3 regions of the Patulibacter ginsengiterrae genome follow, and region 2 is predicted to be linked to each of the others. Evidence: riboswitches for the same ligand, from Rfam matches in the RefSeq annotation. Region 2 holds a riboswitch; each other region holds the start of a gene.
The links. Region 2 has a riboswitch for cyclic di-AMP ahead of ACVUH9_RS07820 (peptidoglycan endopeptidase). Riboswitches for the same ligand answer to the same signal wherever they lie in the genome.
Positions count from the first base shown of each region.

Region 1 (6,491 bases), on a different contig from region 2:
GCTTGGCCGCCGCGGTCTCGGTCAGGATGTACGCGCCCTGCTCCTCGGCCTGGTCGGCGAGCCAGCGGCACAGCTGGGCGATCGAGACGACCCAGTTGCCCTTGTTCGCGAAGTTCGGCGGGGTCGGCTTGAGCGCGATCGCGCTCTTCTCGCTGCGGAACCAGACGCCGGCGTCGTCCTGCACCTCGGTGTAGGCGAACGGCGCGTTCTCGACGGTGAGGTCGGGGAACAGCTCCTTGAGCGGGCCGGGCTTCATGACCGAGCCGGACAGGTTGTGCGCACCGCACACCTTGCCCTTCTCGATCACGGCGACCGGGACCTCACCCAGCGACTCCAGCAGCTCCGGGTCCTCGCCCAGCAGCTGCAGGAGACGGTTGGCGCAAGCCAGACCAGCGGGGCCGCCACCGACGATGGCGACCCCGACCTCGATCCGCTCGTCCTCGGGATCCGTCGGCGCAGCGACGAACTCCCCGACGACGTCGACCGGGGGCGGGAACTGCGCCGGAGCGACGCCGTTGTTGTCAGTGGCAGCCATGCCGATCAGCCCTTCTTGGCCTTGATCGCCTCGGTCAGCGCCGGGACGATCGCGTGCAGGTCACCAACGACGCCGAGATCCGCGAACTCGAAGATCGGGGCGTTGGAGTCCTTGTTGATGGCGACGATGTTCTCGGCGCTCTGCATGCCGACCTTGTGCTGGATGGCGCCGGAGACGCCCAGCCCGAGGTACAGCTTCGGCGCGACGGTCTTGCCCGTCTGACCGATCTGCCCGGCGTAGGGGAACCAGCCGGCGTCGACGGCGGCACGGGTCGCGGCGACCGCGGCCGTGCTCCCGAACGCGCCCGCGAGGTCCTCGGCGACCGAGAAGTTCTCGGGCGAACCGAGGCCGCGGCCACCGGTGATCAGGATCTTGGCGTCCTCGATGTTGACGTCAGCACCGCGCTGCTCGCCACGCGTGACGATCGAGATCTTGCCCGACGCGTCGGAGAGGTCGACCGTGACATCCTCGACCGCGACGTCCGAACCGGACTCGGCGACCTCGAACGCGTTCAGGCGCCCGACGACGACGCCGAAGCCCTTGAACTTGATCTCGGAGATCTCGCTGTCGCCGAGGATCGGACGCTCGGCGACGAGCGCGCCGCCGTCGACCCGGAGACCGGTGATCTCGACCGCGATGCCGCCGCCGAGGCGCGCGGCGACACCGGCGCCGGCCTCGAAGCCGAGCAGGCCGCCGCCGAAGATCGCGTAGCCGTAGGCGCCGTCGGTGGCGATCTTGGCCACCGCGTCGACGACCGGCTGGGCGACGCCCGCCGGGGCGTTGACGCGCAGCGCCTTGGTCGCGCCGTAGCGGCCGACCGAGCCGGCAACGGCGTCGGAGATGTCGTCGCCGACGAGGACGACGTGCGCCTCGCCACCGAGCTCGGCGGCGAGCTTCGACGCCGTCGAGATCGCGCCCAGCGAGTTCTTGTTGATCGCGCCGTCGTGATGCAGCGCGTAGACCAGGATGTTGCTCATCAGATCAGCTTCCTATCGTCGAGCCACGTGACGATCTTCTCGACCGTCTCCGCGGTGTCGCCGTCCTCAATGATCTCGCCGGCGGCCTTCGCCGGCGGCTGCTTGCTCGACTGCCAGACGGCCTGCGAGCCCTCGGCGCCGACCTTCGACGCGTCGATCCCGGCGTCGGCGACCGACAGCGACTCGAGCGGCTTCTTCTTCGCGCCCATGATCGCCTTCAGCGACGGGTAGCGCGGCTCGTTGATCGCGTCACCGACGGAGATGACGGCCGGCAGCGTGACCTTGACGGTGTCGTAGCCGTACTCGGCCTGGCGCTCGCAGGTCAGCGTGTCGCCGTCGACGTCGAGCTTGATGACCTGGGTCAGCCCGGGCCAACCGAGGTTCTCGGCGACGACCGCGCCGACGGCGTAGGACTGGCCGTCGTCGGACTGCTGGCCCAGCAGGACCAGGTCCGGGTTCTCGCGCTTGACGAGCTCGGCCAGCGCGTAGCCGGTCGCGACCACGTCGGAGCCGGCGAGCGCGTCGTCGGTCAGGTGGATCGAGCGATCCGCGCCGAGCGAGACGGCCTTGTGCAGAGCCTTCTCCGCACCGGACGGGCCGACCGTGATGGCCACGACCTCTTCGACGGGCAGCGCGCCGCTCTCCTTGAGCTGCAGCGCGGCCTCGATCGCATGGGTATCGAACGGGTTCAGCGTCTTCTCGCCACTACGGTCCAGACGACCGGTAGCGGGATCGACATGCTTCTGAACGGCCGCGTCCGGGACCTCTTTCACCAGGACGACGATCTTTGTCACTTGTGAGCCTCCTCGGGGGGCAAACGGGCGGACGGGAGTGTAGCGCGGTTGACTGACGAGTCAATCGGACGTTGCCGCCCCAAGGATACGACTTCCAACCGACGGTAGCTTCCGTGGCTTCGGCAGGGTGGGTACGGCCAGCTGCGCCGCGCGCTCGAACCCTGCCGGGAAGGCCGTTTCCGGCCTGTGCGCCGGGAGGCGCCAGACCGGCTGCGACGCCTCTCCGAGCACGCGTACCGCGCGATCCTATCCCTCCATCGAGCACTCGCGCACGGTGGTCGATGCAGGTCCGGACAGACCGGCCTACGGGTTCGTCGCCGGAGGGCGACGGCGACCGACGGCCGGCCGAAGCCGACCGTCAGCCGGGTGCTAGTGCTTCTCGTAGCGGCGGACGAGCCGCCAGGCCGACGGCATCGCGAGGCCACCGACGACGGCCTTCGCGAGGCCACCGAGGATGAAGATCGTGAAGCCGTAGTGGATCGTGTTCGACCAATCCATGCCGCTGACCGCCTTCAGGACGATCAGGCCCGGCACGAAGACCAGCAGCTGGGCGACGACGAAGGCCAGGAACGCGTAGGCGATCTTGCGGTCGGCGCCACGCTCGGCCATCCAGCCGATCGCCGCGGTCGCGAGCACGAAGCCGACGATGTAGCCGCCGCTGGCGCCCCAGAGGTGGTGGATGCCCGACGCGCCTTCGGCGTAGACCGGCAGGACGAAGCCGAGCGCAACGTAGAGCAGCATCGACAGCACGCCACGGCGGAAGCCGAGCGTCGCGCCGACGAGGCCGACGGCGAGCGTCTGGCCGGTCATCGGGACTGGCGTCATCGGGATCACGATCTGCGCCATCAGACCGGTGAACAGCGCACCGAACATGACGAGGACCGCGTCGCGGACGCGCGCTCCCGGAAGAACGTCGGCGAGGACAAGACGGGGGGCGGCGGCCGCTCCCGGGGCAGTGACTGTGCTCATCTACAGCTCCTTGACGTGGAGCCGGGGACTATTGCGCACCAGGCCCCCGGAACGCGGTGCTGCCGGCGCGGTCCCCGCCGGCCGGGGGGCCACGACCAGACTCACCGGCTCAGCCGACGAAGTCGCCTTCGGCCCGCCGAACCGCCTCCAGCAGGGCGGTCAGCCGCTCCTGCTCGTCCGGCTCCAGCGCCTCGAACCCGAACCCGAACGCGTTCATCTCGAGGGTGGCCGCCTCGGCGACCTGCCGCCCTCGGTCGGTGATCTCCGCCAGCGTCGCGCGGCGGTCGGAGGCGTGCGGCACGCGCCGGACGAAGCCGTCCTGCTCGAGCTTGTCGACGATGTTGGTGACGCTGGTCCGGTGGACCTGGAGCCGCTCGCCGATCTTGCCGAGCGGGAGCGCGCCGCCGCGGGTGAACGAGAGCAGCATCAGCGCCTCGTAGCGCGGGAAGGTCAGGCCGTGCGGACGCAGCAACGCGTTGAGCTGCGCGAGCAGGATCTGCTGGACGCGCATGATCGACGTGACCGCCGCCATCGGACGCGCGGGCTCCGGTCCCCAACGGTCCGTCCAGTGCCGGCGCGCCTCGGCGATCGGGTCGATGCGCAGGGGGCTCGTCACCGTCCCAAGGCTGTCACACGCTCCGGCCGGGAGCCCGGCCGGAGCGTGTCACGCAGTCGCCTCAGCGGCCGCAGACCGGCCACGGGGCGGTGCCCCGGGCGGCGAGCAACCGGGCGGCGATCCGGTCCTGGGTCGCCTCCGAGGCCGCGGCGGGATCGCCGCTGCCGCCGTTGGCGCGCCAGGTCTGGCGATCGAACTGGTACTTGCCGCGGTACGTCCCGTTCGACGAGATCGCGGTCGGGTCGCCCCCGGACTCGCACCGGGCGATCTTGGCCAGGGTCGGGCTGACCGAGGAGCCGGCGGCCGAGGACGCCTTGCGGGCGACCGAGCGGTCGCTGGCCTGGGCACCGACCTTCAGGCCCATCGCACCGAGCGTCTCCGGCCCGATCACGCCGTCGACGCCGATCCCGGCGGAGCGCTGGAAGCCGCGCAGCGCCTTGCGGGTCTGCGGGCCGACGACGCCGTCGGCCGGCACGCCGAGCTTCGTCTGGACGGCCTGGACCGAGGCGCTGCTCGTCTGGGTCTGGGCCGCACCGCCACCCGAGCCGCCACCGGAGGTCGACTGGGCGGTGGCCACGCCGCCGAAGCCCAGTGCGGCGACGACCATCGTGGTCACGGTGACACGGCGGCGACGGCTCCAGCGACGGGTGCTGGCGGCGGCGGTACGGCGGGCCTGCGACGCCCGCAGGCTGCGACGCCACGCAAGCGTGGCGTCCGGTTCGCGAGAGTGACTCACGGGGTACGTCCTTCGTCTCTAGCGCCTACGGGGTTAGCTGACGGGCTCGCGCTCTGAGACGTGCGCTACACCGGAGATTCCGGCGATTCGCCCCGGATCGCCGTGACGGCGATCAGTGGGTCCCCCGCTCCCCACCGACGTGCGGTGGGAACTCGGCATGGGTTATGGAGACCGGAATCCTAGCGAAGCCGCGGCGAGCGGCGCCGCGCCAGCTCTACCGCGTCTACTTCCCGGCTCGCCGCGAACCGGCGAAGGATGGGCCGTGAACCCACCGGGATCGGCCGACCGTCGGACGCGCCGCGCCGCGCGATCGGCGGCCCCGGGATCAGCCGCGGCGACGTCCGACGCCACCGACCGGCCGGCCCGCGGCGGCGGCCCGACCGAGCCCGCCGAGCGCGGCGACCGCGGCCAGCGCGACGCCGGTCTTGAGGTGCGAGGTCAGCCGCTCCAGGCGGATGACCTCCCAGCCCTCCTGCTTGGCGACGCGGGCGAGCGGCTTGTCCGGGTTGACCGCGACCGGATGCCCGACGGCACGCAGCATCGGCAGGTCGGACTCGCTGTCCGAGTACCCCCACGAGGCCTCGAGGTCGAGGCCGTCGCGCTCGGCCAGCGCCCGGATCGCCTCGACCTTGCCCTCGCGGTAGGTCATCGGCCCCGCCAGCCGGCCGGTGTAGCGGCCGTCACGGGTCTCGAGCGGGGCGCCGACGCCGCCGTCGAAGTAGAGGACGTGGGCGATCATCTCGGCAGTGTCCTGCGCCGAGGCGGTGACGATGTAGATCGGCCGGCCCTCGTCCTGGTGCTCCCAGGCGATCGCCAGCATCTCCGGGTAGAGCCGCGGCAGCAGCCCGGCGAGGACCCGCGGCGACAGCCGCTCGAAGTCGCGGACGCGCTGGCCGGCGATGAACTCGCCGACCCGCTCCCAGACCCGGCGGGTGCTGTCGTCGGTCGAGCCGCGCAGCCGGAACTTGAGGTTCTCCCAGCCGTCGGCGGCCAGCCGTCGGCGCGAGATCAGCCCGTAGGCGGCCGCCGCGCGAGCCCAGTAGAAGCCCGACGAGCCCGCGACCAGGGTCTTGTCGAGGTCGAAGAAGGCCGCGGCCCGCAGGCCGCTCGGCTCGTCCGCGGCCACCGGCTCGGTCGGCGTAGCGGACTCTGGCGTCGGATCGGCGGACACGCGAGGGAGGGTAGCGAGCAACCCTTCACCCGACGTGAACACGCTGCGAACAACGGCTCACCCACGGCTGCGGGGGCCGCGGGCGGCGTCTCAGCTCGAACCAACCGCAGCGGTTGCGTCTGAGGTGGTCGTAGGCCGAGCAGGTCGGGAGACCGGCCCGCCCACCCCGAGAGCTGGACGCCACTCCTGCCGAGCCCCGTGCGTGCCGAGATGCGCCGCGTCCACGGCCGCCGCAGACCAACCGCAGCGGTTGCGTCTGAGGTGGTCGTAGGCCGAGCAGGTCGGCTCGCGTGGGCCCGAGAGCTGGCCGCTAGGCCTGCCGAGGCCCACGCGGGCCGAGATGCGACGGCATACGGCCGCCGCAGACGCGACCGCTTAGACCTTGATCAGGATGGCGTCGCCCTGGCCGGTGCCGGAGCACGCGGTGGCGATGCCGTAGCCGCCGCCGCGACGACGCAGCTCCAGCAGGATCGAACCGATGATCCGGGCGCCGGACGCGCCGAGCGGGTGACCGAGGGCGATCGCCCCGCCGTTGACGTTGACGCGGTCCTCGTCGATCCCGAGGTCCTTGATCGTGTTCAGCGCGACCGACGCGAACGCCTCGTTGATCTCCCAGAGGTCGACGTCGGAGGCCTTCAGGCCGGCCTTCTCGAGCGCGATCGCCGAGGCCTTGCCCGGGGTCGTCAGGAGGTT
Region 1 is NZ_JBWDOG010000006.1:241,662-248,152, forward strand. Features, by position in the region: gene ACVUH9_RS11410 (electron transfer flavoprotein-ubiquinone oxidoreductase) at 1-535, opposite strand, end outside; gene ACVUH9_RS11415 (electron transfer flavoprotein subunit alpha/FixB family protein) at 541-1,512, opposite strand; gene ACVUH9_RS11420 (electron transfer flavoprotein subunit beta/FixA family protein) at 1,512-2,306, opposite strand; gene ACVUH9_RS11425 (biotin transporter BioY) at 2,676-3,275, opposite strand; gene ACVUH9_RS11430 (MarR family winged helix-turn-helix transcriptional regulator) at 3,385-3,891, opposite strand; gene ACVUH9_RS11435 (transglycosylase family protein) at 3,953-4,627, opposite strand; cyclic di-AMP (ydaO/yuaA leader) riboswitch at 4,635-4,795, opposite strand; gene ACVUH9_RS11440 (HAD family hydrolase) at 4,953-5,798, opposite strand; gene ACVUH9_RS11445 (acetyl-CoA C-acyltransferase) at 6,174-6,491, opposite strand, start outside.
Region 1: linked by a shared signal. The riboswitch ahead of ACVUH9_RS11435 (transglycosylase family protein) and the one ahead of ACVUH9_RS07820 (peptidoglycan endopeptidase) in region 2 are both predicted to bind cyclic di-AMP.

Region 2 (6,491 bases):
GCACGTGGACAGTCCGCCCCCGTGGTTGATGCAGATGTAGTTGCCGTAGCCGCCGACCCAGCCGGCGATCGCGACCGTCCCGGAGGCCGCCGCGTGGACCGGCGTGCCGACCGGCACCGCGATGTCGATGCCCCCGTGGAGGCGACCCCAGCGGAAGCCGAAGGGCGAGGTGAACTGGCCGTTGGCCGGCCAGTCGAGCGCGCCGCTGCCATGCTTGACCCCGCCGCCGCTGGGCATCCCGGAGAGCTGGCCCTGGATCTTGGACTCCTCGCGCTCGAGGCCCTTGAGGTGCCCTTCGAGCTCCTTGCGCTCGCTCGAGACGCCGGACAGCAGCTTCTTCCGCTTCGCCCGGACGTCGTCGATGCTGGCGCGGGCGCCGACGAGCCGGCCCTTGACCTGGACGATCTCGTCGCGGCGGGCCTGGATCCGCGCCGTCGCGCCGCGCTGGGTGCGCTCGAGACCGCTCAGGCGGGCCTCGGTCGCGACGGCCTCGCCCTTCGCCTCGCGGACCGTGCGGATGACCTGCTGGTCCTGGCGGCCGATCCGCGAGAGGAACTCACCGCGCTCCAGCAGGTCGGCGAAGCCCTTGCTGTTGACGACGACCGAGACCAGGTCGGGCTTGTCGGCCTGGTACAGCTCGACGAGCCGCGCGGACAGGACCTTGCGGGCCTTGCCGAGACGGGCACGGAGCCGCACGAGCCGCTGGCGCTCCGACCGCAGGTCGCCCTGGGTCTTGGTCAGGATCGCCTGGCTGCGATCGAGGTCGGACTGGACCCCGTCCTGCTGGCGCTGGAAGCCGTCGATCTTGCCCTGGAGACCGCTGATCCGGGTGTTGAGGCCCTGGATGTCGGCGGTCAGCACGCGCTCGCGGCTGCGGCGCCGATCGATCTTGCCCTTCGCCGTCCCGATCTTGTTGCGGAGCTGATCGAGCTTCTGCTGAGACGCAGCGTCCGCCGACGGTGGACCACCGGCGAGCCCGGCGACGGCCGCGACCACGACGATCAGCAGCAGGGCGAGCCCGGCGGTCGGCAACGAGCGGAGGCGAAGGATGAAGTGGGGCACGGAAGGCAAGAGGAGGAACCGGTGCGGTCTCGGAAGCGTGGTCGACCGTCGGCCGGAGCGTCGGTCCGTCCGGAACGGACGACGTCGGCCGCCAGCGGAGCCGCGACCAGCACGCAACGTACGTCCTCCGTTCGCCGGCGCCAAGCGGTGCAACGGCGTTTGCGGGTCCGCGCGGGCAACGCGCCCGACGGCCCGCTCCCCGACCGACGCCCCGGCCCCGCCAGCCGCGACCCGCGAACGCGGCGGACCCGCTCAAGGCCCACCCGCGACCAGGTAAATCCTCAGTAAGACCGGGGGATCTCTCCGGGTCGGCGGCGCCGGTGTGAGACCATGGGGCCATGGCTCGAGGCGCATCGTTCGGCAAGGACACCGGCCTTCAGGCCCGAATGGTCGGGACGCTCTTCGCGCTCGGCCTCCTGTACGTGATCTTCGCCGGGGTCCTGACCGCCGCGTTGAAGGGCCAGGCCGGGCTCGTCATCACGATCTGCGTGGTGATGCTGGTGATCCAGCTGTTCGCCGCCGACAAGCTCGCGCTGCGCTCGATGCACGCCCACGAGGTGACCCCGGAGCAGGCGCCGGAGCTCCACGCGCTGGTCGACCGGCTCTGCCTCCAGGCCGACCTGCCCAAGCCGAAGGTCGCGATCGCCGACGACCAGATGCCCAACGCCTTCGCGGTCGGCCGCTCCCAGAAGAACTCGACGGTCTGCGTCACGACCGGGCTGCTCGAGCTGCTGCCTCCGGCCGAGCTCGAAGGCGTGCTCGCCCACGAGCTCGCGCACGTCGCCCACCGCGACGTGCTGGTGATGACGCTGGCGAGCTTCTTCGCCTCGCTGGCGGCGATGATCATGCAGAACGCGATCTGGTTCGGCGGCGGCAGCCGCGACAACCGCGACAGCGGCCCCGGCCTGCTGGTCGTGCTCGCCGTCTCGGCCGCCGTCTACGCGATCAGCTTCATGCTCCTGCGGGCCCTCTCCCGCTACCGCGAGTACGCGGCCGACCGCGGCGCGGCGGTCGTCACCGGGCGCCCGAGCGCGCTGGCGGCGGCCCTGGTCCGGATCAGCGACGGGATCGCTCGTACCCCCGAGAAGGATCTGCGCGAGGTCGGCGCCGTCCAGGCCTTCTACATCCTGCCGCCGCGGGCCAAGAGCGCGATGAGCCAGCTCTTCGCGACGCACCCGCCGACCGAGAAGCGGATCGCCGCGCTCCAGCAGATCGAAGCGCAGCTCCAGTCCGGCCAGACCTCGTGAGCGAGCTGCACGCGCCTCGCGGCGGGGAGCGCCACCGGTCGATCCGACCCGTGGCGGGCCACTGCGTCGGCTCGACCGTCGCCCCTCCCCATCCGCGATCCACGCACATCTCATCTCACGAAAGGCGGTGTCCATGGGCTTCCTGAACACGCTCTTCGGTCGCACGCAAACCGTCAAGCAGGTCCGTCCGGACCGGCTGTTCGCGCTGACGACCGCGGCGATCGACCTCCAGACGGCCCACGACATCGTCACCACCGGCGAGGCGGCGATCGTCTTCCAGCCACTGGCGACCGGCGACTTCACGCAGATCGCCGACGACGTCGAGCAGCTGCTGCGGAGCACCGGCGAGGAGACCGGCACCACGATCGAGCGCCGCGACGACGCCTACGGCTACCGCTGGATGGTCCTCAAGGACTCCGACGTCGACGATCAGGTGATCGGCGTCAACTCGGTGATGGAGTCGCTCCAGGCCGGCGGCTACGCCGACCGCGTGCTCTGCGCCGTGTTCGCGATGCGCGAGGAGCCGACCTCACGGCTGCTGCACCTGGTCTACCTCGCCAAGCGCGGCACCTGGTACCCGTTCGTCCCGCTTCCGGGTGCGGCCAAGGAGCGCGACCGCGAGCGTGAGCTGCAGCTCCGCGCGGTGCTCTCCCCGATGATGCCGCTCGAGCCCGAGATGGACCGCTGGTACCCGCTCTGGGGCGCTCCGCTCGGCGGCTGAGCCCCCGAAGGACCGCGGGCACGGGTAGACCGGTCCGAGCCGCCGGGTCGGCGGCAACGTGGTCCGCAGGCCCGGGGCCCCCGCTCGACGCGGGGACCCCGGCACGCCACGTACCCGATTCGGGACGCTCAGGCGTCCCGGACCTCAGGCCTCGGTGCGGTCGGGAACCAGTCCCTCGCCCGTGAACTCGCGGCCGGCTTCCTCGAAGCTGAAGTCGTCGGCCGGGATCAGGACGTCGCTGCTGGTCAGCTCGTCGTCGCCGAGTGGCACCCCGCGCTCGCGCACGAAGGCCAGCAGCTGCGCGAACCGCTCGCGGTAGGCCGCCTCGTCCCCCGCGTCGACCGCGGTCACGATCGCGTCGTCGATCTCGTTCAGCGCGGGGTGTTCGGCGTCGTCGAGCCGATACTGCTTGTCGTTGAAGATCCGGACGATCACGCGCCCGGCTCCTGGGCCTTCTCCGGCGACCCCTGATCGATCTGCGCGGCCGGCGTGCCGCCGCTGAGCTCGGCCTTCATCCGCTCCAGCTCGGAGTCGACCTGCGAGCCGCTGGTCAGCGCCTCGAGCTGGCGGTCGATGTCGTCCTTGCCGCTCCCGAGCTCACCGATGTCGCCGAGCGTGCCGGCTGCCTCGAGTTCCGCGACCGCGTCCGCACGGGCGCGCATGTTCTCGGTCTTGTCGGTGGCGCGCTGCATCGCCATGCCGACCTCGGCCATCGACTCGCCGACGCCGCTGGCGGCCTCGGAGATCCGGACCTGGGCCTCAGCGGCGCTGTACTGCGCCTTGATGACCTCCTTCTTGGTCCGGAACTGCTCGATCTTCACCCGCAGCTTCTGCTCGTTGGCGATCAGCGTCTCCTGCTGATTCTCCAACTCGGCGATCTGGGCGTCCTGGCCCTGGAGCTCGTTCTGGATCAGCGTCTTGCGCTCGAGCGCCGTGCGGGCCAGCTCTTCGTTGCCGGCGGCGAGCGCCTGGCGGGCCTGGGTGTCGAGCTTGACGACGGCCTGCTGCTGCTTGTCGGACTGCAGCTGCAGGCGCTTCTTCGCGGTAACGATGTCCGCGATGCCCTTCTTGACGTTCTGCAGGTTCTCCAGCTGCTTCTGGTAGCTGTAGTCGAGCGTCTCGCCCGGGTCTTCAGCCTTGTCCAGAACGCGGGACAACTTGGCCTTGATGGTGTTGGACATGCGGCCGCCGAGACCCATGTGGTCCTCCTTGTGGCGTGTGCGGGGAACTGCCCGCACAGCCTACCGATCCAGGCTCAAGCAACCGTCAACGACGAAGGGCACCGCGATGCGGTGCCCTCTCGTCCTCCCCGACCGAGCGAATCGGCCGGAAACCCCGTCCCCGACCCGCGAACGGGTCGAGCCGGAGTTGGTCCCTACAGGCGGGTTAGAGCCCGGCCGGGTGCACGACGTCGAACGACGCCGCGTCCTTGCGGTTGTTCGGGCGCCACTGCGGGCCCTTGAGGCGGCTCGTGTCGGCGGCGGCCGACGTGTCGAGGCGGAGACCGGCGATCACGGCGTAGGCGTGACCCTGGTTGCCGTAGACCGAGATCCACTGGCCGACGCCGGACTCGGCGGCAGCCCACTCGCCGTCGAACTCGTACGAGGAGAGCGGCGTCTTGAGGAGGTTGGCCCCGATCAGCGCGTAGCTGATGGTGCCGGAGCAGTCGTAGCCGGAGTCCTCGACCCGGGCGTGTCCGCCGCCCCACTTGTACGGCTTGCCGACGATCTTGTTCGCAGCGATCACGGCCGTCTGAACGGCGGCCGGGGCCTGCAGCGGGACCCGAGCGAAGTAGGCGGTGCGCCCGTCGACGGTCTTGCCCTTGTACCGCTTGGCGCGGACGCCGGCGGTGGTCTGCATGCCGGCGGGGATCGCGACGGCGCCAGCGGCGGCGGGAGCCGCAGCGGCGGGGTCAGCGGGGGCCGTAGCGGCCGGCTCGACCGGCGTCAGACCACCGGTCCGAGGGGTTGCTGCAGACGCGGTGCCGGCGATTCCGACGGCAAGCACCGCGGACAAGGCCATAGCTCGAGTAGTGAAGCGCACGTAACTGTTCTCTTTCGTCGGCCTACGGGGTTAGCTGACGGGCTAGCGCAGAAAGAGCCAGCGCTTCCACCGGAAGACCGGTGAATTAGCCCCAAGGAACATGTGGTTCCCCCGCTCACCGGGAACGACCCCGGCGATTCGGCTTGCGGCACAGTATCAGGGCCAGCGCAATGTGTCACCCAGCCCTGCACCTGATCCTGCAACGTGCGGGAATCGGCGCACCGCGGAGAGCAGCACGCGAGCGGGAGGGGCGCGGGCCGCGGGCCGTGCGGGTAGCGTTCAGCCCGATGCGCACGGAACGGGTCTGTCCTCGCCGCGCCCCGGTCCTGCTGGCTGCGCTGGTGACCGGGGCCGTTGCCCTCACCGGTTGCGGCGGCGACGGCGACAAGCCACCGTCGCCGTTCGTCGCGCCCAAGGGCGAGTCGAAGGCCGCTGCCAACCTCGGCTTTCCGGTCGTCGCCACGCGCAACACCACCCGCACCGCGACCAACGACCCGGACGACGCTGCGGCCGGGATCGCGCGCGCCATCTACTCGGGCGGCGCGGCCGAGACCCAGGCCCGCGTGGTCACGCTGGTCGACCGCAACGACTGGCGGACGGCGCTCGCGGCGACCTCGCTGATGGCGACGCCGATCGGCGCCCCGATCCTGTTCAGCGACGGCAACGAGCTGCCCGCGGCCACGACCGAGGCGCTGACCGCGCTCCGCCCCGTCGGCAGCGACGTCGCCGGGGGCGCCCAGGCGATCCGGATCGGCAACGTCGGCCGTCCCTCCGGCCTCCGCACCTCCGACGTCGGCGGCGCCGACTCCTACGAGCTCGCGCTGGCGATCGACCGCTTCGGTGCCGCCGCCCGCAGCCGCTCGAGCAACCGGGTGGTCGTCGTCAGCGGCGACCAGCCGGCGTTCGCGGTCCCCGCCGCCTCGTGGCTGGCCAAGACCGGCGACCCGGTCGCCTTCGTCACCAAGGACGCGATCCCGCCGGCGACCGCCCGCCAGCTGCGGACCCACCCCGGCGCCAAGCTCTACGTGCTCGGCCCCGACAGCGCGATCTCCCCCGCGGTCGCCAAGCAGCTGCGCCGCTACGGGACCGTCCGCCGGATCGGCGACCCCGACCCGGTCAAGAACGCGATCGCCTTCGCCCGCTTCAGCGACGGCGCGTTCGGCTGGAACGTCAACGAGCCCGGCCACGGCTTCACCTTCGCGCGGGCGGGCGACCCGCTGCCCGCGATCACCCTCGCGCCGCTGTCGGCGACCGGCCTGCACGGCCCGCTGCTGCTGCTCGACAGCGCCAGCAAGCTGCCCGAGCCCGTCCGCCAGTACCTGCTCGACGTCCAGCCCGGCTACCAGAACGACCCTGCTCGCGGCGTGTACAACCGCGGCTGGCTGACCGGTGACGTCGGCGCGATCGACGTCGCGGTC
Region 2 is NZ_JBWDOG010000003.1:281,105-287,595, reverse strand. Features, by position in the region: gene ACVUH9_RS07845 (murein hydrolase activator EnvC family protein) at 1-1,062, opposite strand, end outside; gene htpX (zinc metalloprotease HtpX) at 1,401-2,309, shown strand; gene pspAB (PspA-associated protein PspAB) at 2,443-3,030, shown strand; gene pspAA (PspA-associated protein PspAA) at 3,175-3,465, opposite strand; gene ACVUH9_RS07825 (PspA/IM30 family protein) at 3,462-4,229, opposite strand; gene ACVUH9_RS07820 (peptidoglycan endopeptidase) at 4,417-4,890, opposite strand; cyclic di-AMP (ydaO/yuaA leader) riboswitch at 5,078-5,227, opposite strand; gene ACVUH9_RS07815 (cell wall-binding repeat-containing protein) at 5,361-6,491, shown strand, end outside.

Region 3 (6,491 bases), on a different contig from region 2:
TCAGTTGACCTTGGAGGCCTTCTTCTCGGCCTTCGCCTTCGGCTCGGTGGCCGTCTTCCCCTCAGCGGCCTTCTTCGGCTCGGCGGCCTTGGGCGCGGCCGGTGCCGGCGCCGGCTTCTTCGCCGCGCCGACCGCCGGCTGGCGGTAGTCGTCGCCGAACAGGGCCCGGTCCTCGTCGGCGTACGGGATGCCCTCCTCGATCCAGGAGTAGCGGCCGCCCAGGACCTTCTGCGCCAGCTCGAAGTTGGCGTCGTCCTCGTTCGCGCGCAGCTCGGCGAAGAGGTCCTTCGCGCGGCGACGGGCCTGGAGGCAGAAGAGCCCGGCCAGCTCCTCGATCTCCTGCCGGCGCTCGGGATGCGCCTTGATCTGCGCGTCGGCGTAGGTCACGGCGGCGGCGATCGAGAACAGCTCGGCGCCGATGTCGACGATCCGGCCGAGCACGGCGCCCTTCTGCTCGAGCTTGGCGCCGTACCGGCCCATCGCGTAGAACGTCGTCCGCGCCAGCTTGCGCGAGTTCCGCTCGACGAACCGCAGGTGCGTCGCGAGCGGGCCGTGCTCCTCGTAGGAGCGCGGGTTCTGGCCCTCGCCGTGGGTCAGGGTCGGGAACCACTTCGCGTAGAACTTGCCGGCGCCGACGGCCAACTTGGCCTTCTCGGAGAGCCCACCGTCACCCTCGATCAGCTCGCCGGCGATCTGCAGGTGCTGGTCGACGGCCTCACGGGCGATCTGCAGGTGCATGATCTCCGTCGAGCCCTCGAAGATCCGGTTGATCCGCATGTCGCGCAGAGCGCGCTCGACGGGCACCGGACGCTCGCCGCGGGCCTGCAGCGACTCGGCGGTCTCGTAGCCGCGACCGCCGCGGATCTGGACCAGCTCGTCGGTGACCTTCCAGCCGAGCTCGGAGCCGACGAGCTTGGCGACCGCGGCCTCGATCCGGATGTCGGAGCGCTTCGAGTCGGCGAGGCGACCGGTCACGTCGACCAGCGCCTCGAGCCCGAAGGCGGTGGCGGTGATGAAGGCGACCTTCTGGGCGACCGGGTCGTGCTGGCCGACCGGCTTGCCCCACTGGACGCGCTCGGTGGCGAACTCGCGGGCGACGCGGGCGGCCCACTTGGCCGTGCCGGCGCAGATCGCGGGCAGGGCGAGGCGGCCGGTGTTGAGGGTCGAGAGGGCGATCTTCAGGCCCTGGCCCTCCTTGCCGATCAGGTTCTCCTTGGGGACGAAGACGTCCTCCAGCAGGGTGACCGAGTTCTCGATCCCCTTCAGGCCCATGAACTGGTTGCGGTGCTCGACGCTGACGCCCTCGGAGTCGTACTCCAGGACGAAGGCGGAGACGCCGCCACGGTGACCCTCGCTCTTGGGGATCTTGGCCATGATCACGACGATGTCGGCGATCGCGCCGTTGGTCGCCCAGAGCTTGCGGCCGGTGATCCGGTAGCCGCTGCCGTCCTCGGTCGGGATCGCCGCCGCGGCCACGCGGGCCGGGTCGGAGCCGACGTCGGGCTCGGTCAGGAGGAAGGCGGAGATGTGGTCCTTGGCCACCTTCGGGAGCCACTTCTGCTTCTGCTCCTCGGAGCCGAACAGCATCAGCGGCTCGGCGACGCCGATCGACTGGTGGGCGGACAGCAGCGCGCCGAGCGAGCCGTGCCAGGTGCCGACCATCGCCAGCGCGCGGTTGTAGTCCACCTGCGAGAGCCCGAGGCCGCCGTACTTGGTCGGGACCTTCATGCCGAAGGCGCCGAGCTCCTTGAAGCCGGCGATGACCTCGTCGGGGATCTTCGCGTCGCGCTCGATCCGGAGGTGGTCGACCTTCGTCTCGAGGAAGGTCTTGAGCTTGGCGAGGAAGACCTCGCCCTTGGCCGCCTTCTCCGCGTCGTCGGCGGGCAGCGGGTTGATCAGGTCGAAGCGGAAGTCACCGAGGTAGAGCTCCTTGCCGAAGCTGGGCAGCTTCCACTCGGTCTCACGGGCCTCTTCGGCGAACTTGCGGGATTCGGCGCTGGTCGGTTCGGTCGTCACGGTGGTCGCTCCTGGGATGGATTGACTAGTCAGTCAACATGCCCAACGGTAGCGCGTCTGGCCGCCGAAGACGACCCCCGACCGTGACCCGAACGTCCCGGAACGACGACGGGCCGCCCCGGAGGACGGCCCGTCTCGAACCTATACGGCAGTCGCGGCGAGGCCGCGGCGGATCAGCTGGTGGCGATCCGGCGGGCGCCGACGTAGTTCGCGCCCCAGTAGCTGTCGTTGATCTGGTGCTCCATCACGCCACGGGTCGTGGCGGAGATGACCGTGGTCGCGCTGGTCGCGATCCCGACGTGGGACGCGCCGCTGCCGGCGGTCGAGAAGAAGACGAGGTCGCCGGCCTGGATCTCGGCCTGGGCGACGGCGGTCCCCTCCTTGTACTGCTCGAAGCTCGTGCGCGGCAGGTTGATGCCGGCCTGCTTGTAGATGTAGACCATCAGGCCGGAGCAGTCGAAGCCGCTCGGGGTCGTGCCGGCCGAGCGGTACGGCACGCCGATCTGGCCGTTGGCACCGGCGACGGCGGCGGCGAGCGCGGCCGGGGTGGCCGTGCCGGTGGCGCTGCGGGCCGAGGCTCCGGCGAGCTTCTGCTCGACGGCCGCGACGAACGACAGCTTCATCGTCTTCAGCGTCTCGAGGTTCGGCCGGCCGGTCTTGGTCAGCTTCTTCTGCGTCTGGTACCGGCGCAGGGCGACGCGGGTCCGTGCGCCGAGCGCACCGTCGGCGCGAACGCGGACCTTGCGCTGGACCTGCTTGGTCTGGGTCCGGGTCAGGCTGACCGCGCGCGTGGCCGAGACCGCGGTGGTCGTCGGCGCGGCGGGCGCATCAGGCGCGGCCACGTCGGGCGTCGCGGTGCCCGGGTCGGGCGCGGTGACGGCCGCGTCCGGGGCGGTGACCGTCGTGCCACCGGTCGTGTCGTCGGCGGAGGCGGTCGAAACGCCGCCCAAGGCCAGGATCAGCGCCAGCGCGGCGCCCCGTGTCGTCAATCTCACTGTGCTCGTACTCTTTCGTCGGCCTACGGGGTTAGCTGACGGGCGAGCGCAGAAAGAGCAGCGCTTCCACCGACTTCGTGGATTAGCCCCAGAACTGGGTGGGTCCCCCGTTCGCCGGAAAGGACTCCGGCGACTCGGCTCGGGGCACCGTAACAGAGCCGTCGGCCGGGTTACGTCAGCTCCTCTTCGCTGCAGGCCCGGACCCGGCGCCAACCGACCGTTCGGCGGCTGCTCGGCCTGCGCGCACGCCCCGGCAGCCCGCTCGCCCAGGGGCGGTCGATCGTCCGTTCCCCACGGGCTCCGCAGGGTCGCCGTATAGCCTCCGGATCATGCCGCTCCGTCCCGTCGCCGCCGACCTCGCGGCGCTCTACTACGCCGCCTCCGCCGAGCTCGGTGAGGCCCCGTGGTTCGACGCCCACACCCACATCGGGCAGAACGATCCGGACGGGCAGAAGGCGACGGCCGAGGAGATCGTCGCCGGACTCGACGCGGCCGGGCACCAGCGGGCCCTGACCTTCGCGATGCACGAGCCGGACGGCTACCGCGACGCCAACGACGTCGCGATCGCGGCCGCAGCGGCCTCGGGCGGACGGCTGGTGGCCCTGGCCCGGGTCTCGCCGACCGCCGACGACGCGTTCGCCGAGGCCGAGCGCTGCCTCGCCGCCGGCGCCCGCGGCTTCAAGCTGCACCCGCGCAGCGACGAGTTCGCCCTGACCCATCCGGTCGTCGAGCAGGTCGTGGCGCTCGCGGCCGAGCACCGGTTGCCGGTCCTCTTCCACGCGGGACGGGGGATCCCGCAGCTCGGCCGCGCGGCCGTCGGCCTCGCCGAGCGCTACCCCGAGGCGCGCCTGATCCTCGCGCACGCGGGGGTCAGCGATCTCGGCACCCTCGCGGAGCCGGCCGGGCGCCTGCCGAACCTCTTCTTCGACACCTCCTGGTGGCACCCGTCGGACCTGCTCCAGCTGTTCTCGACCGTTCCGCCGGCGCGGATCCTCTACGCCAGCGACATGCCCTACGGGCCGGGGATGTTCAGCGGCTTCGCGTTCCTGCGCTCGGCGGCGGCGGTCGGGCTGGAACGGGACGTCGTCCGCGAGATGGCCGGCGGACAGCTCGGGCGGATCCTCGCCGGTGAGGATCCGGTCGACCTCGGCCCCGCTCCCGGCCCGGCCGCGCTCGGGCCGCGACTGATCGCCGCCGAGCGGGTCGCCTCCTACGCCGCGGCGGCGATCCAGCTGGCCTTCCGCGAGAGCGACCCGACCGAGCCGATCGCGCTCGCCCGCTGCGGCTGCCAGACCGCCGACCCCGAGGGCGACGAGGGGCGGCTGCTCTGCTTCGCCGACCTGCTGCTGGAGCGGGCCCAGAAGCAGCTCGCCGACGGCGCCACCGACGCGCTCGACGCGCTCGGCACCGTGCTCGCCGCGGGCTTCATCGCGGCGACCCCGACCGCGGGCACGCCCGAGGTCACGTTCCCGGACTGAGCCCGGCGTCGACCGGCTCGCTCAGGTCGCGGTGGCGCCGTCGCCGTCGTCTCCGCGCTGGGTCAGCGCGTCCCGGCCGACCACCAGCCAGGTCAGCCAGAGGCCGAGCGCGAAGAGCGGGATCCCCATCGCGACCTTGGCCACGCCCAGCGCGACCAGCGCGCCGGCAGCGTAGAGCGGCAGTTGGACGGCCAGCCGGATCACGAACAGGCCGACCCAGATCCAGCTCGCCCGCGTGTAGACCTTCATCAGCTGCGGGTCCTTGCGCCACCCCATCCCTTGGCTGCTGATCGCGCTGATCGCCACCCCGATCAGCGGCCAGCGAATCAGGATCGAGACGAGGTACGCGGTCGCGTAGGCGAGGTTCAGCAGCAGGCCGGGCAGGAAGAAGTCCTCGGCCTTGCCCGTGCGCGAGACGACGAACCCGGCCAACGCGATCCCGGCGAGGCCGGAGAGCGCGAACTGGACGGTCTGCCCCCGGATCAGTCGCGCCACCGTCAGCACCGCGCCGACGGCAACCGCCACGATCGCGGCGAGGTTGGTGTCCTGGCCGGCGGCGGTGTAGACCGCGACGAAGAGCGCGGCGGGCACGGCCGACTCGGCCACGCCGAGCGGCCCGCCGATCGCGTCGGTCAGCGACGGCGGCGGCGACTGGTTCGGCTTCTCGACCTTGATCTCGTCGGCCCGGGTCGCCGATGCGCCGGCCTCGTCGCCCGCCTGCCCTGCGGCGGAGTCACGGTCGGCCGACGGCGAGGTCCCGGCTCCGCTTTCGGCAGCGGTGGCTCCCGCGTCGGCGTCGGGCGCGGCCTGCGGCGCGGGCTGCGGCCCGTCGGAGGTGGAAGCGGAGGGGTCGGACACGGACTCGGGCACGAAGCCCCAGCGTACCGGGCCGGAAGCGGTCGCTCTGCATACTTCTCGGAGCGTGCCGGCCGTTGCGGTCCCGGGCGCCGCTCGACCACCCGAATAAGATTGCTTGTCGCATGAAGACCACGACCGCCCGGCGTTCCCACCCCAACCTCACGCTGGCCGTCCTCTCGCTCGGTGCCCTCGCCTACTCCCTGCTCCAGTCACTGGTGGCACCAGCCCTCCCGGACATCCAGCATGCGACCGGGGGCTCCCCCAGCTCGGTCAGCTGGATCCTGACCGGCTTCCTGCTCAGCGCCTCGGTGACCACGCCGATCCTCGGGCGGCTCGGCGACATCCACGGCAAGGAGCGGGTCCTGCTCGGGGTGCTGGTCGCGCTCGGGATCGGGACCGTGATCTCCGCCCTCTCGTCCTCGATCGAGATGATGATCTTCGGGCGGATCGTGCAGGGCGCCGGCGGGGGGATCTTCCCGCTCGCGTTCGCGATCATCCGCGACGAGTTCCCGCGGCAGAAGGTCGCCGGCAGCATCGGCCTGATGTCGTCGCTGCTGGGGATCGGCAGCGGTGCCGGCGTCGTGCTCGCCGGGGTGATCGTCGACCACCTCTCCTACCACTGGCTGTTCTGGTTCCCGCTCGCCGCGATCGTGCTGGCCGCGGTCGCCACCTACCGCTACATCCCCGAGTCGCCGATCACCGCCCCGGGGCGGATCAACTGGGCCGGCGCGCTGCTGCTCTCACTCGGCCTCGGCCTCGTCCTGCTCTCCGTCAGCCAGGCCTCGAGCTGGGGCTGGGGCTCGGGCCGGACGATCGGGCTGCTGCTGGCCGGGCTCGCGTCGATGGCCGCCTGGGTCGGGAACGAGCTGCGGTCGGACTCGCCGCTGGTCGACATGCGGATGATGCGGATCCGCGGGGTCTGGACGACCAACCTCGTCGCGATGATGGTCGGGGTCGGCCTCTACTCCGGCTTCATCCTGATCCCCCAGCTCGTCCAGGAGCCGACCAGCACCGGCTACGGCTTCGGGTCGTCGATCACGGCGGCGGGCCTGTTCATGCTGCCGTCGACGATCGCGATGCTGCTCGTCGGCCCGGCGGCCGGCTGGGTCGAGCGGCGGTTCGGCTCCAAGGCCGCGCTGCTCGC
Region 3 is NZ_JBWDOG010000002.1:326,583-333,073, reverse strand. Features, by position in the region: gene ACVUH9_RS04970 (acyl-CoA dehydrogenase family protein) at 1-2,016, opposite strand; gene ACVUH9_RS04965 (NlpC/P60 family protein) at 2,190-3,005, opposite strand; cyclic di-AMP (ydaO/yuaA leader) riboswitch at 3,017-3,161, opposite strand; gene ACVUH9_RS04960 (amidohydrolase family protein) at 3,341-4,489, shown strand; gene ACVUH9_RS04955 (DUF3159 domain-containing protein) at 4,511-5,359, opposite strand; gene ACVUH9_RS04950 (MFS transporter) at 5,470-6,491, shown strand, end outside.
Region 3: linked by a shared signal. The riboswitch ahead of ACVUH9_RS04965 (NlpC/P60 family protein) and the one ahead of ACVUH9_RS07820 (peptidoglycan endopeptidase) in region 2 are both predicted to bind cyclic di-AMP.